DNA from 4 places in the Vibrio sp. CB1-5 genome. Region 3 is predicted to be linked to each of the others. Evidence: predicted binding sites of a transcription regulator. Region 3 holds the regulator's gene; each other region holds the start of a gene.
What was found. The regulator PurR, encoded in region 3, represses purine synthesis genes. The targets are predictions, from matches to a motif close to TNANGNAAACGTTTNCNTNA.

Region 1 (3,610 bases), on a different contig from region 3:
GTTTTAGCTTTTCAACGTAGAGCGCTCTCACCTCTTCAGGCATGGCAATCATCGCTGCGCGATCGTAAATCAACTCTACCGGCTGAATCGGCGCGGTAAAATAATCACCGACATAAATGTTCAGCTCATCAAACTGATATAACTCAAACTGACCATTGATTGGGGTGACCATCGGCGTGTAAAAATGCTCTGAGAAAAACGAACGCACCGCAATTTGACTCAGCTCGACGCCTTGTACGTCATCGTGACGCTGCGCCAACCAAACTAAATCCTCTGACTTGCCACAAAGAGGGACAAAGACCTTCTCGTCACGGCTTGGGGATACTCGCTCCCAATACTTAATAAGCAACGGGTTCACATCTTCCAAGTGAAAACCTATTTTGTTTGCAGCCCACTTGTCGTGCCAAAGTTCAAAATCGTTCATTTATCATTCATATTCGCTGTAGATAATGGTTAACGTAGAGTTTACAGAGTGCAGACAAAATGTCACACCCATTCGCGTAGATTTTATTAAGCGATAGGCATCACAGTTTACAAACTCTGTTACACAGTTTGTGTTGGGTTTTCCATAAGGAACCCCATATTATGATTAGCAACACTCCTGCGCGTTAACGCCTTTTTTGTACCCGTTTTTATAACGTAACTAGGAGAGAGAATGAGCACGTTTCTTCGTACTGCAGCACTAATGCTATTGGTACTCAGCCGCGCACCTGCATTTGCGGCCACGCTTAATCAATCCGATTCCACCCCAACAAAAGGAAAGCAAGAGCAAAACGAAGTTTGTCCATCTGTATTCAAACACAGTCTTAGTGGCTTGTACGGCATTGATGCTATTCAAGGCGCTGCCTTCCAACCCCATAACGATTTTGACATCTTGTACAGCAAAGCCCACCAGGCTCAACATGAGCTAGAAGCGCTTTGTAAAACCACCGCCCTACTGACTGACACCGATGCCTACTTTGCAGGCGTAAAATCTGCTGAGCGAGCAAAAGTGAAGATTGACACCGAGCTCAACGGTCAGGTGAATCAAATCACAGATCTGGCTCGAGGTACTATCGTCGCTCAAGACGTTGAAAGCCTTGTAGGCGCTTATGAAGCGCTTAGCCGTGAAGCTCAGGTAGTAAGGGTTAAAAACCGCTTCAAAAGCCCAGCAGCGTCTGGATATCGTGACCTCAATATCTTGGTTAAATTACCTAAGACCGGAATTATCGCTGAAGTACAACTGCACCTTAAAGACATCGCAGATGTTAAAAGTGGACCTGAGCACGATTTGTATGAAATCGTTCAAGGAATTGAGCGTAGAGCCGCCGCTGAAAGCCGCGCACTTAATGAGTTTGAGACTGCACAAATCGCCAGCCTACGACGCCAATCAATGGAGCTGTATCAAAACGCTTGGCAACCTTACATTACGACCAACATTCGAGCGGCCTAGTCCGCTCTTGATTAAACGCATTTAGAGCAATGACTTAGCGTCCGATATCCCCTAAATACCTAACCCCTAAACCACAAAAAGACCACACTAGGTGGTCTTTTTGTTTAACAGTAGGACATTAATCTACTTTGATATTTTCGACTCGAGCCTTCAGTTTCTGACCCGGACGGAATGTCACTACGCGTCGAGCGGAAATGGGAATGTCTTCACCAGTTTTGGGATTTCGACCCGGACGTTCATTTTTGTCACGCAAGTCAAAATTACCAAAACCCGACAGTTTTACCTGTTCGCCACTTTCAAGTGATTTTCTAATTTCTTCGAAAAACACTTCTACCGTTTCCTTGGCATCCCTTTTACTGAATCCGAGTTTCTCAAATAGGTTCTCAGCCAGATCGGCTTTTGTGAGCGCCATAAAACTCCCCTCAAAGCTAATTCATACCTTGTTATCGCAGTGATAACGCTTAAGATTTCGTTCGACCAATCAACAACATAACAGGCCAACTTTGAAAAGTGTAAGCCAACCTTCTGATTTTCGCCAACTTTTTTATTTCAGAACTATGTCAGGATTTTGCTTTAAGTTTTAGCAAGTTATCGGATTTTCAGCATATTTTAGAGATATAGATTACCCAGAAACATTTACACAGAATTTTATTCCAAAGGACAGAGTTAAATTAGACTTTAATAAAGTTATAAACAAAATTGAAAATAGTGACCTTGATGCAGATGAGTTGTAATTTATTGTGTAAAAACAGCGAGTTGCAATATATTTTCGATATGAAACTGGGTTTTTCTTCCCTATTATATTGAGATATAAAAAAAGCGAGTTACTTTTCAGTAACTCGCTTTTTCAGGCAATTCACGTTGATACGCTAATCGCGATTAGTCACGAAGCGATGCACCAAATTTCTCAGAAATATGGGTAACAATTGCGTCTACCGCACCTGCGATATCTGCATCTTCAAGTGTGCGCTCTAGAGACTGTAGAGTCAAAGCAATCGCTAGACTCTTCTTACCTTCCTCAACGCCCTTACCTACGTAAACGTCAAACAATTTCGCGTCTTTTAAGAACTCGCCACCTTGCTCTAAGCAAGCTGCAACGATGTCACCAGAAGCTACTGCTTCATCAACAACAACAGCGATGTCACGACGGTTTGCAGGGAACTTAGAAAGTCCAGCCGCTTCTGGAATCACTTTCGTGTTGATCGCAGACCATTCAACTTCGAATACGATAGTACGACCGTTTAGACCGAACTTGCGCTCAAGCTCTGGGTGAATAGTACCAATGACACCAACCTCTTTGCCATCTACAACAATTGCTGCAGATTGACCTGGGTGAAGTGCTGGGTGTTTTGCTGCAGCAAATGAGTAAGCTTTCTCGTTTGCAGACAGCTCTAGAATCGCCTCTAGGTCACCTTTTAGGTCAAAGAAATCAACCGTGTTGGTTTCAATGTCCCAATGCTCTTCGCTGCGAGTACCCGCAATCACACCTGCAAGCATAGGCTCTTGGCGCATGCCATTTTCAGCACTTTCACAAGGGATGAAACGCAGACCGTATTCGAATAGACGAACACGTGGTTGTTGGCGCTTCTGGTTGTGAACAACCGTATTTAGAAGGCCTTGAATAAGACCAAGACGCATTGCTGACATATCCGCAGAGATTGGGAATGGCAAAATCAGTGGCTCAACGTCTGGCACAACAAGCTTCTGCTGCTCTGGCTCAACGAAGCTGTAGGTAATCGCTTCATGGTAGCCACGGTCAACAAGCAGATCACGTACGCGTTTCAACGGAAGATTCGCTTCAACGTGGTTGTGCATCTTAAGTGTTGCAGCAGGGTGTTGATTTGGAATGTTATCGTAACCGTAGATACGACCTACTTCTTCAATCAGGTCTTGTTCGATTGCGATGTCAAAACGCCATGTTGGTGCAACGCCCGTCCAACCTGTATCGGTTGTCGTTACTGTTAAACCTAGACGCTCTAGGATCTCAACAACTTCAGAGTCAGCGATGTGGTGACCAAGAAGTGAATCTAGCTTAGTACGGCGCAGTTCAACTGTGTTTGGCTTAGGAAGATCAGCGTCAGACTCAACAGCAACGACAGGTGCTACTTCACCGCCACAGATTTCAACTAGAAGCTCAGTTGCACGCTCCATTGCGCTGACTTGCAGTGCGTAGTCCAC
Region 2 (3,610 bases), on a different contig from region 3:
GCAAATGCCGTATCAAATTAGGTGATACCTCTTGGTCTGCCTACAGTGACAAAGCCTTACCCTCTGGCACGTTAGTCAAAGTCATCGATGTGGATGGCATTACGCTATTGATTGAAAGAGCTGATTGAAAAAGCCGAATAAAAAATGCCCCTGACACAAATCAGGGGCATTTTTTCATCAATCTTTTGCTTCGCGTTTGTGCTTTGGTACGTAATTCAAAATCGAGATTGGCACCGGTTTTCGTGGTGCAAAACCTTCAATCTCTACTCGGTCAAGCAAATGGCCTAAACGACTTTCAATCATGCAAAGGTTTTTGAAGTTATCTTTAGAGACCAAGGATACAGCCTCTCCTTCAGCTTCAGCGCGACCTGTACGACCAATACGATGCACATATTCATCCGCAGGGAATGGTAAGTCATAGTTGATAACCACAGGTAGGTTTTCAATGTCAATACCACGCGCAGCAACACCCGTTGCGACTAGGTACTGGATTTCACCAGCCTTAAACGATTCAATCAATTGCTGACGAACCTTCTGGTTACGACCACTATGGAACGCTTCGGCGACAATGCCACGCTTTTCAAGCTGGCTAACTAATTTAGCAGCGCCGTGTTTAGTCTCAATAAAAATCAGTGCTTGCTTCCAGTCATTCGTTTGTAGCATGTGACTTAGCAGCGAAGATTTCATATCTTTATCGACCGTGACAATCCACTGCTTGATGTTGCTCTTTGACGCGCTATGTTTGGTAATCGAGATCTCTTCAGGATCGCGGATCGCCGATTTTGCTAACTCCCGAACTGGGTTAGACAGCGTTGCCGAAAACAGCAGGTTTTGTGCATCTTCTGGTACGCGTGCGATGATTTTGTTGATGGCTTCGATAAAACCCATATCAAGCATCTTATCGGCTTCATCTAACACCAGTACTTCGAGTTCATCAAAATGAATCGCGCGCTGACCGTACAAATCAATCAAGCGGCCAGGAGTGGCAACGACAATATCAACGCCATCAATCAGCGCTTGTTTTTGTGGAGCGTAATCCACACCACCAAACATTGCCATCGACTTTAAAGGCAAATGCTGTGCGTAGGCTTCAATACTTTGGTTTACCTGCAGTGCTAGTTCACGAGTCGGCGTTAAGATGATCGCGCGAGCACGCTTCTTTCGCTGGGTTTCGCTTTGGCTTAGCTTCTCTAGAATAGGCAACACAAAACTCGCCGTTTTACCAGTACCAGTTTGTGCCGCTGCAATCAGGTTTTCACCTTTTAGGACAATCGGAATTGCTTTTGATTGAATCGTGGTTGGCTTTTGATAGCCAAGCGATGCTACTGCATCCAATATAAGTTGGCTTAAGCCGAGGTTAGAAAAAGACATCACGAGTTCTCAGATGATTAATTGCAAAAAGTGTAGCAGATCCTAAGAATTAAAACGAAAAACCCCTGACAACTCATAGAGCTATCAGGGGTCTTAAATAATGGCACGCCCTGTAGGATTCGAACCTACGACCACATCCTTAGAAGGGACGTGCTCTATCCAGCTGAGCTAAGGGCGCGCTACAGGGAAAGAATTATACGAGTTAGGAGAGGTAAATCAATGGCTTTATTGCTTTGAGCGGTTTAAACGCCCAAAAAAAAGTCAACATATCAGCAAAAGACGAAAAACACACCGATGCAAACGTTTGCGTTGTAGCTTTTGAAATAGTTTTCTGGGACAATGCACACAAAAATAACAGTCAATTAACTTTCTCAAGGAAAATTATGTCTGCTCAAAACATTGATGGGAAACTCATTTCTCAAACTGTACGCTCAGAAGTCGCCGCTCGTGTTAAAGCGAGAACGGACGCAGGACTTCGAGCGCCGGGGTTAGCCGTTGTTTTAGTGGGTGAAGACCCAGCCTCGCAGGTTTATGTGGGCAGCAAGCGCCGCGCGTGTGAAGAAGTAGGCTTTGTTTCTAAGTCTTACGACTTGCCAGCTAGCGCAACCGAAGAAGAGCTATTAAGCCTAGTTGATGAGCTGAACAATGACCCAGAGGTTGATGGGATCTTGGTGCAATTGCCGCTTCCTGCAGGTATCGATACGACTCACGTTCTTGAGCGAATCATCCCAGAAAAAGATGTCGATGGCTTCCACCCATACAACGTGGGCCGTCTAGCGCAACGCATTCCTAAGCTACGCTCGTGCACGCCGAAAGGCATTATCACTCTCCTTGATCGTTACAACATTCAACTTCGTGGTAAGCACGCGGTGATTGTGGGTGCATCTAATATTGTTGGTCGCCCAATGACGCTAGAGCTGTTGTTGGCTGGTTGTACAACAACAACCTGTCACCGATTCACTAAAGACTTAGAGAGTCACGTGCGTCAAGCGGACGTGGTCGTTGTGGCTGTTGGTAAGCCAAACTTTGTTCCTGGTCACTGGATCAAAAAAGGCGCGGTTGTGGTCGATGTGGGCATCAACCGTTTGGAAAATGGCACCCTAGTTGGTGACGTTGAGTACGATGTTGCCAAAGACAACGCAAGCTTCATTACCCCAGTTCCTGGCGGCGTTGGTCCTATGACGGTGGCAAGCCTGATTGAGAACACTATGATTGCGTGCGAGCAGTTCCACACTGCTAAGAAGTAATCCATGAAGTAAGGGAGTTCGCTCCCTTACTGTTACCTCCCAGCTTGTCGCACGAGCTTTCCCTCTAAAAATCAGTCATATAACGTTAACTCCCTCTCAATTTCTCCTACACATCGCCCTTGTTTTAGAAACTTTGCCTCTTTGTCACAGTATTCGTACCTCGCGTTAGGTACAAACAGAGTCAGAGATATTCGTCGACTAAAGAGGGGACAACGCTATGTATAAGAAAAATGCCGTAATTACAGCGGAAAGTGGCCTACACACCAGACCTGCAGCACAGTTTGTTAAACAAGCGAAGCAGTACGCTGAAGATGTCGAAATAGTATCAAAAGGGAAAACGGCCACCGCCAAAAACTTATTTAAACTGCAAACACTGCAGTTAGTAAAAGGCACTGAAGTCACAGTTCAATCTGCCAATAAGCAGGCAGTGGATGAGTTGGCGAGTTTCTTAGAAAAAGTGACTGGCTAAGATAATTAAAGGGCTCAACGTACGCGGCCTGAGTACGTTGAGCCCTTTTCTGTTGATTATTGCGCGGCACGAACACTCAAAGAGCGCCTTCAACCACGACTACTTCATCGCAATACGATCAGCTAAATGACTCACCGCTAAAGCAAAATAATACGAGCGATTCCACTTCATGAGTACGTTGTAGTTGTTGTATACCAAGTAGACACGACCATTTTCATCATCGGGCATAATGAGCCATGCTTTGATGTCTTCATCCAATTGTGGCAACGGACGACCATCGTATTTGGTGACACCTAACTTGCTCCACTCTTGCAGTAGCTTGCCTTTTTCAGACTCACGACCTTGCAGCTCTGGAGAAAAACCTTGTGGCACTTTGACTTGACGACCCCAAGTGTATTTATCATCCCAACCAGATTGCGCAAGATAGTTCGCAGTTGAAGCAAATACGTCTGCTTCCGAGTCCCAAATGTCTTTCTTACCATCGCCGTTACCATCGGCAGCAAAGTTCAAGAAAGAGCTTGGC
Region 3 (3,610 bases):
ACTTTGAGTCGATGATTCCAACACTGGCTGCTTGCGCGCAAGCGAAATACGCCACAACAGGTTCTTTACTCTCACCAACAGCTCACGCAGCTCAAACGGCTTAGTGACGTAATCATCCGCCCCCATCTCAAGGCCAACGATTTTATCGATGCTGTCAGTGCGACCTGTTACTAGAATAATGCCAATATCAGACTGACTTCTCAGTTCTCTGGTCAGCATTAGGCCATCTTCTTTCGGAAGATTGATATCAAGCATAACTAAGTCAATACTCGACTCTTGAAGCACCTGACGCATTTCGTTGCCATCTTGGGCTTCACTAACTAGATAACCTTCATTTTCGAAATAGCCAGCGAGCTTACTGCGAGTGACTACGTCATCTTCTACAACCAAAACGTGATATTTCATATCTGTACTATCTCAATCTGTAATGACAAGGCCATTCTATTCATAAACATTCACAATTCTAGTCCACGACAGCAGAGAACGGCACAAACCTACTTTTTTTTGATTCAAAACAACCAAAACCTTCAAACGGCATATGCAACAGAAATGAAAATACGCAAATATCTGACAAAGACCTGCTTTTCATATTTTTTAATAATTTAACTCATTTATTCATAGTACACGTTATTGCTATTCATCTTTATTGGCTAAAATAGAAGTATCATTTTTGGAGACTATACAAATGCAAGAAATCAAAGCATTTAATGAGCAACGTGCGGAAATCTATTGGTGGCTATCGAGCTTGTTTGCGGCTGAGCTGACGGACGATGAGCTCAGCAAATATCACAGCCCTGAAATACGTTCGTTTCTAACTGGCCTTGGCGAAAACCCATCGCTGTCGGAGCCAATAAAAACCTTCACTGATTCGCTCAATAGATTACAAATACGTGAAGATGCTCAGTTGGAACTCTCTGCCGATTTTTGTGATCTGTTTTTGAAGACCGACAAATATGGCGCACTGCCTTATGCCTCAATGTACATTGGCACTTCTGGCCTACTCAATGACCAGCCTGCACAAGATATGGCAGATCTGCTCGCCGAGCACGGTATCGCGGTAAATAAAGATCTCAATGAGCCTGCGGACCACCTTGCCATCGAACTCGATTTTTTAGGTAACCTCATCATCCGTTCGAACGAGTTGGAAAACGACACACATATGAATGATGCACTGCACGAACAAGCGGACTTCATCAATACTCATCTAATGAGTTGGTTACCTCAGTTTGTTAAGAAGTGCCAACAGTTTGATGAATTTGGTTTCTACTCTGCTGCTGCTCTCCTCTTACACGCCTTCTGTCAGTTAGACCTGACCTACCTTACGGATGAAAACGACTAACTACGATTTCAACGAATAGGCGCAACACACACTAAAGGTGCAAACATGGTTTTCAGTCATCTGAGTCAATTTTGCGCCTTAGTTATAAATTTGTGGGATAAATGATTGCCAGCTCACTAAGCTGCGACTACAATCCGCCGTTTAAATGCAATCGCCCATTGGTATTACAGAAAGTCACCTCCACTTAGGTGTCAATATTGAGCTTTGAGCTCAATTTGTCGATTCTACTTAGGCTTGCATACACTTGCCGGTTTCCGCTTTTGCATCCGTTTATTCACAAAAGCGCTGGAACCACTAAAATTAAAGCGGCACAAACGTTTACTCACTAATTCAATAAGCCGCGACTTATAGGATATCACTATGGCAACCATTAAAGATGTCGCCCGACTTGCTGGCGTTTCCACGACCACAGTATCCCACGTAATTAATAAAACTCGCTTTGTTGCAGAAGCAACACAAGAAAAAGTGATGGCTGCCGTCGATGAACTTAACTATGCGCCTAGTGCTGTTGCTCGTAGTTTGAAATGTAACTCGACTAAAACCATTGGTATGTTGGTTACCCAATCGACAAACTTATTCTTCTCAGAAGTGATCGATGGTGTAGAAAGTTACTGCTACCGCCAAGGTTATACCCTGATTCTGTGTAACACAGGTGGTGTTTACGAGAAGCAGCGCGACTACATCCGAATGCTAGCGGAAAAACGCGTAGATGGCATTTTGGTAATGTGTTCTGACTTGACTGAAGAGCTTCTTGAGATGCTTGACCGTCACGCCGACATTCCAAAAGTGATCATGGATTGGGGTCCAGAGAGCTCTCAAGCCGATAAGATCATCGATAACTCAGAGGAAGGTGGCTATCTAGCGACTAAGTTCCTGATTGAGAAAGGTCATACTGACATTGCTTGCCTAAGTGGTCACCTAGAAAAAGCGGTATGCCAAGAACGCATCATCGGCTACAAACGCGCGCTAGCGGAAGCAGGCATAGAGATGAAAGAAGATCGCATTCTAGAAGGTAACTTTGAATGTGATACTGCGGTTATCGCTGCTAACCGCATCGCTGCAATGGAAGAGAGACCAACGGCCGTATTCTGTTTTAATGACACAATGGCATTTGGATTGATGAGTCGCCTGCAACAGCTTGGTGTGCGCGTACCTGAAGATATCTCTGTTATCGGTTATGACAATATTGAACTGGCTGAATACTTTTCGCCACCGCTGACAACAGTGCACCAACCGAAGCGACGTGTTGGTAAAAATGCCTTTGAGATTCTACTAGAACGAATCAAAGATAAAGGTCACGAAAAACGCATTTTCGAAATGCACCCAGAAATTGTAGATCGTGACTCTGTCAAAGCCCTAACCTAACGCTGACAAAAGTGCCGATTTCGGCACTTTTTTTTGATCTCCATTCAAACTTTTCCACTGCTTATGTCAATTTTTTTATTCACCTTGAGGCACAAATAACCAAACATTATTTGAACCAAGATCACATTTCCAAAAATCTACAATCAATCACTTACATAGTTTTCCTATATGCTATATGTGTCACGCACAGGGCAAACCATCTGAAAAGGTGGGACGCAAAGCCTCCGGCCTAAACCAATTTTATTGATAGGTAGCGGGGTTGCCGATGGCAAGGGAAAAGACTCAGTTATAGCGGCGGCTTAACAGAGCTCTGACACCCGTTTGCTATACTCTCGGACCTGATTTTGGTGACACAATCAATAACACCGAGAAAAGAATAAGCATGGACAATCCTATACTAAAAGATTCAATGCAGTTGTTCGCTCAGCTTGGAAGAGTAAAGTCTCGATCCATGTTCGGCGGATTTGGCATCTTCGTAGATGATACGATGTTTGCATTGGCAGTAAATAACAAATTACATATCAGAACTGACCATCAGACCATTTCCACCTTTAAAAAGCTAGGTTACAAACCATACGTTTATAAAAAGCGTGGATTTCCCGTGGTAACTAAGTACTTCGCGCTACCAGACGATTGTTGGCAAGATCAAGACGCTATCTTGACTCATGCTAAACAAGCGCTCGCGTTTGCAAAAACTGAAAAAGAGCAACAGTCAGAGACGAAGCCAAACCGATTAAAAGATCTTCCTAATTTGCGACTGGCGACTGAGCGTATGCTTAAGAAAGCCGGCATCGAATCTGTGTGCGATTTGCAGCAGCACGGTTCTGTTGAGGCATTCAAAGCCATTCAAAGAACCCATTCAAGTTCAGTTGGACTTGAGTTGCTATGGGCTCTAGAAGGTGCCAT
Region 4 (3,610 bases), on a different contig from region 3:
TTGAACATCGTGTACGTGAGATTCGTTTAGACCCGCACCAGAGATGCGAACGAATTCTGCTTTAGTACGCATATCTTCAATAGTCGCAGAGCCAGTTAGACCCATGCTTGAACGAAGACCACCCATTTGCTGGTGAACGATCTCTTTTAGGCGACCTTTATAAGCAATACGACCTTCGATACCTTCTGGAACGAGCTTGTCAGCTGCGTTATCAGATTGGAAGTAACGGTCAGAAGAACCTTGAGACATAGCGCCAAGTGAACCCATACCGCGGTAAGCTTTGTATGAACGACCTTGGTAAAGAATCACTTCACCAGGTGCTTCTTCAGTACCAGCGAACATAGAACCAACCATGACACAAGATGCGCCAGCTACGATAGCTTTACAGATATCACCTGAGAAACGGATACCGCCATCAGCGATAACTGGGATGCCATATTCTTCAGCTGCTGCTGCCGCGTCTGAAATCGCTGTGATTTGAGGTACACCAACACCTGTTACGATACGAGTTGTACAGATTGAACCAGGGCCGATACCGACTTTCACTGCGCTTACGCCAGCTTCAATCAGTGCTTTAGCACCTGCAGCTGTCGCAACGTTGCCGCCGATGATGTCGAGATCTGGGTATGCAGCGCGAGTTTCGCGGATACGGTTTAGAACACCTTCAGAGTGACCGTGTGAAGAGTCGATAAGTAGAACGTCAACACCTGCTTCAACAAGCGCTTTAACACGTTCTTCGTTACCAGCGCCAGCACCAACTGCAGCACCAACGCGTAGACGACCTTGCGCATCTTTACATGCGTTAGGCTTACGTTCTGCTTTGTGGAAGTCTTTTGCTGTGATCATACCGGTAAGTTGGAACTCGTCATTCACAACCAGTACTTTCTCAACACGTGCACGGTGCATCTCTTCTTGTACTTCTTCACGAGAAGCACCTTCTTTAACAGAGGCTAGGCGCTCTTTTGGCGTCATTACTGCTTCTACTTTCTTAGAAAGGTCAGTAACAAAGCGAACATCACGACCAGTGATGATGCCTACGAGTTCGTTGTTTTCAGCAACAACAGGGAAACCGGCAAAGCCGTGCTTATCAGTCAGCGCAACCACATCAGCGATAGATGCATCTGGGCTAACTGTTACTGGGTTAGTAACTACACCTGCTTCAAAGATTTTAACTAGACGAACCTGCTCAGCTTGTTGCTCGATAGACATGTTCTTGTGGATAAAGCCAATGCCACCTTCTTGGGCTAGCGCGATCGCAAGACGCGCTTCTGTCACTGTGTCCATAGACGCAGAAATCATTGGAATATTCAGAGTGATATTCTTGGTCAGCCGAGTGCGAAGATCAGCTGTGTTTGGGAGAACGGTGGAGTGAGCTGGAACGAGTAGTACATCATCGAACGTCAGCGCTTCTTTGGCAATTCTTAGCATTTGCAATATCTCACAATAGAGGAGTTTAAAGAAAAAATCCGCCCTTATCGTTTCGCATAATAAGGTGATTTGGATTAGATATTGCGGTGGGATTATACGCCCGACGAAATCGCTTGGCTACACATTTTTCTATTTTTTATTTGCAATTACCCCCTTGATATGTATTATATTGCCGCTAATTTCCATACTCACGTCTTTGAGATTAGCTGTGTCCCTATCCCCGCGATCTACTTCTCAGTCATCTTCTTCTAATCAGAACATTTACACGGTCTCTCGTCTGAATTCCGAAGTACGTTTATTACTAGAAAATGAAATGGGGATTGTCTGGTTAGTCGGTGAAATATCTAACTTTTCTGCACCTGTCTCTGGTCACTGGTACCTCACGTTAAAAGACTCACGCGCTCAAGTTAAGTGCGCGATGTTCCGTGGCAACAATCGTCGAGTCACCTTTAAGCCCGTCAACGGCAATCAAGTATTGGTGAAAGCGCGTCTCTCTTTGTATGAGCCACGTGGTGACTACCAGCTGATCATTGAATCGATGCAACCTGAGGGCGATGGCAGACTGCAGCAAGAGTTTGAGAAGCTAAAGATGTCACTGGCGGCTGAGGGATTATTCTCACAGTCACTGAAAAAGCCTCTGCCTTCTCATCCTAAACGAGTGGGTATCATCACTTCTAAAACTGGTGCTGCGCTGTTCGATATTCTTGATGTCCTGAAAAGACGCGACCCATCATTGCCCGTCGTTATCTACCCAACAACGGTTCAAGGTGATGCGGCGGCGATTGAAATTGCGCAAGCAATTGGACGTGCCAATAGTCGTAATGAGTGTGATGTGTTGATTGTCGGTCGAGGGGGTGGCTCACTGGAAGATTTATGGTGCTTCAACCACGAAATACTGGCGAGAACCATCGCTGCAAGTCAAATTCCCATCATTAGTGCTGTCGGGCACGAAATTGATGTCACGATTGCCGATTATGTTGCCGATGTACGTGCGCCAACCCCAAGCGCGGCAGCAGAGCTGGTTAGCAATGACACGTCACACAAGCATGAGTCACTAAAGAGTCGAGAGCAAAGGCTGCGTAATACTATGCAGATTTACCTTGCTCAACAAAAACAGCAGTTTTCTGCACTGACACAAGCGTTAAACAGTCATCACCCAAAACATCAGTTGCAACGACAGAGCCAACTTCTTGATGAATTTGAATACCGCTTGAGTGCTGCAATGAAGCAACGCCTATCGCAAGAAGCTCTGCGTCTAAATAACAAGCAGCATCGATTGATGGCCCTCTCTCCAGACCGTCAATTAGAAAAACAATCGAACCGATTAGTGCAATTACAAGCGCGGCTTAAACAAGCGATACAAAAACAGCTCGATACCGCCAAGCATCAGTTTGCAGTGACAGCAGGAAAACTGGATACCGTTAGCCCACTTGCGACGCTACAGCGCGGCTATTCGATTACTCAAGACAGCAATGGTCAAGTGCTCACCAATGCCAACAATGTCGAAGTCGGTAGTACCATAACGACGAAACTCGATAACGGTGTTATCGAGTCTCAGGTTATTCGTACAGGGGATATTGGCTAATCTAGCCAGATTTGCCTAGTCCAAAGCCTCAAAGACAAATTTCACTCGGGACTTGGATTTGAGCTCATTGCAGCCATTACAAAAGTAGCTCGCAGAGCCACACGCCTGTAGCTTCTCTAACTCAGCGTCACAATCGGGACAAAAACCGATCTTTTTGTAGTGGCGCTGACAGTCACTACAGTGATACTGACCATCCCAATCTAATTCTTGATGACACGTCGGACAGTTATTTTGTGTACTTGTCATGACTCGTACCTACATTAGCAATATTTAATATTAGCATCATACGACTTTCATTGCAGACAACGCATTGATGCTAATCAAAATCACCTTTCAGTCTTAACTCTGTCTAGATACCCTAAAAAGTCGATTCTGGGGTTAAGAAGCAAGCATCTGAGAATACGTGGTCATTGGGACAGTGCGTCGATTGCGTCGTTTTACCTTGTACATCTCAGCATCCGCTTTACGGATCAACTTGTCCATCGGCAAATCAGAGCAACACTCTTTGGTAGCAAAACCTACACTAACAGAGATATTGGTCTCTTCCAGTGTCACTGGCTTATTCAATTCGCTACTCAGAGTCTCATAGAACTCTCG

Region 1: the regulator PurR is predicted to act here: its motif matches at 1,888-1,907, upstream of ihfA (integration host factor subunit alpha).
Region 2: the regulator PurR is predicted to act here: its motif matches at 1,664-1,683, upstream of folD (bifunctional methylenetetrahydrofolate dehydrogenase/methenyltetrahydrofolate cyclohydrolase FolD).
Region 4: the regulator PurR is predicted to act here: its motif matches at 1,530-1,549, upstream of guaB (IMP dehydrogenase).

Annotation. Positions count from the first base shown of each region.
Region 1 covers NZ_JBJHPB010000001.1:134,850-138,459, forward strand. The annotation lists gene ACJB0T_RS00560 (thiopurine S-methyltransferase) at 1-424, opposite strand, end outside; gene ACJB0T_RS00565 (RelA/SpoT domain-containing protein) at 656-1,432, shown strand; gene ihfA (integration host factor subunit alpha) at 1,551-1,844, opposite strand; gene pheT (phenylalanine--tRNA ligase subunit beta) at 2,312-3,610, opposite strand, start outside.
Region 2 covers NZ_JBJHPB010000008.1:21,001-24,610, forward strand. The annotation lists gene ACJB0T_RS07965 (NfeD family protein) at 1-128, shown strand, start outside; gene ACJB0T_RS07970 (DEAD/DEAH box helicase) at 178-1,371, opposite strand; tRNA gene ACJB0T_RS07975 (tRNA-Arg) at 1,473-1,549, opposite strand; gene folD (bifunctional methylenetetrahydrofolate dehydrogenase/methenyltetrahydrofolate cyclohydrolase FolD) at 1,755-2,618, shown strand; gene ACJB0T_RS07985 (HPr family phosphocarrier protein) at 2,836-3,087, shown strand; gene ACJB0T_RS07990 (lytic murein transglycosylase) at 3,187-3,610, opposite strand, start outside.
Region 3 covers NZ_JBJHPB010000007.1:77,638-81,247, reverse strand. The annotation lists gene torR (two-component system response regulator TorR) at 1-405, opposite strand, end outside; gene torD (molecular chaperone TorD) at 686-1,339, shown strand; gene purR (HTH-type transcriptional repressor PurR) at 1,700-2,704, shown strand; cyclic di-GMP riboswitch class I at 2,885-2,971, shown strand; gene ACJB0T_RS07340 (TfoX/Sxy family DNA transformation protein) at 3,087-3,610, shown strand, end outside.
Region 4 covers NZ_JBJHPB010000008.1:156,231-159,840, forward strand. The annotation lists gene guaB (IMP dehydrogenase) at 1-1,428, opposite strand, end outside; gene xseA (exodeoxyribonuclease VII large subunit) at 1,637-3,013, shown strand; gene ACJB0T_RS08570 (zinc ribbon domain-containing protein) at 3,029-3,259, opposite strand; gene ACJB0T_RS08575 (GGDEF domain-containing protein) at 3,392-3,610, opposite strand, start outside.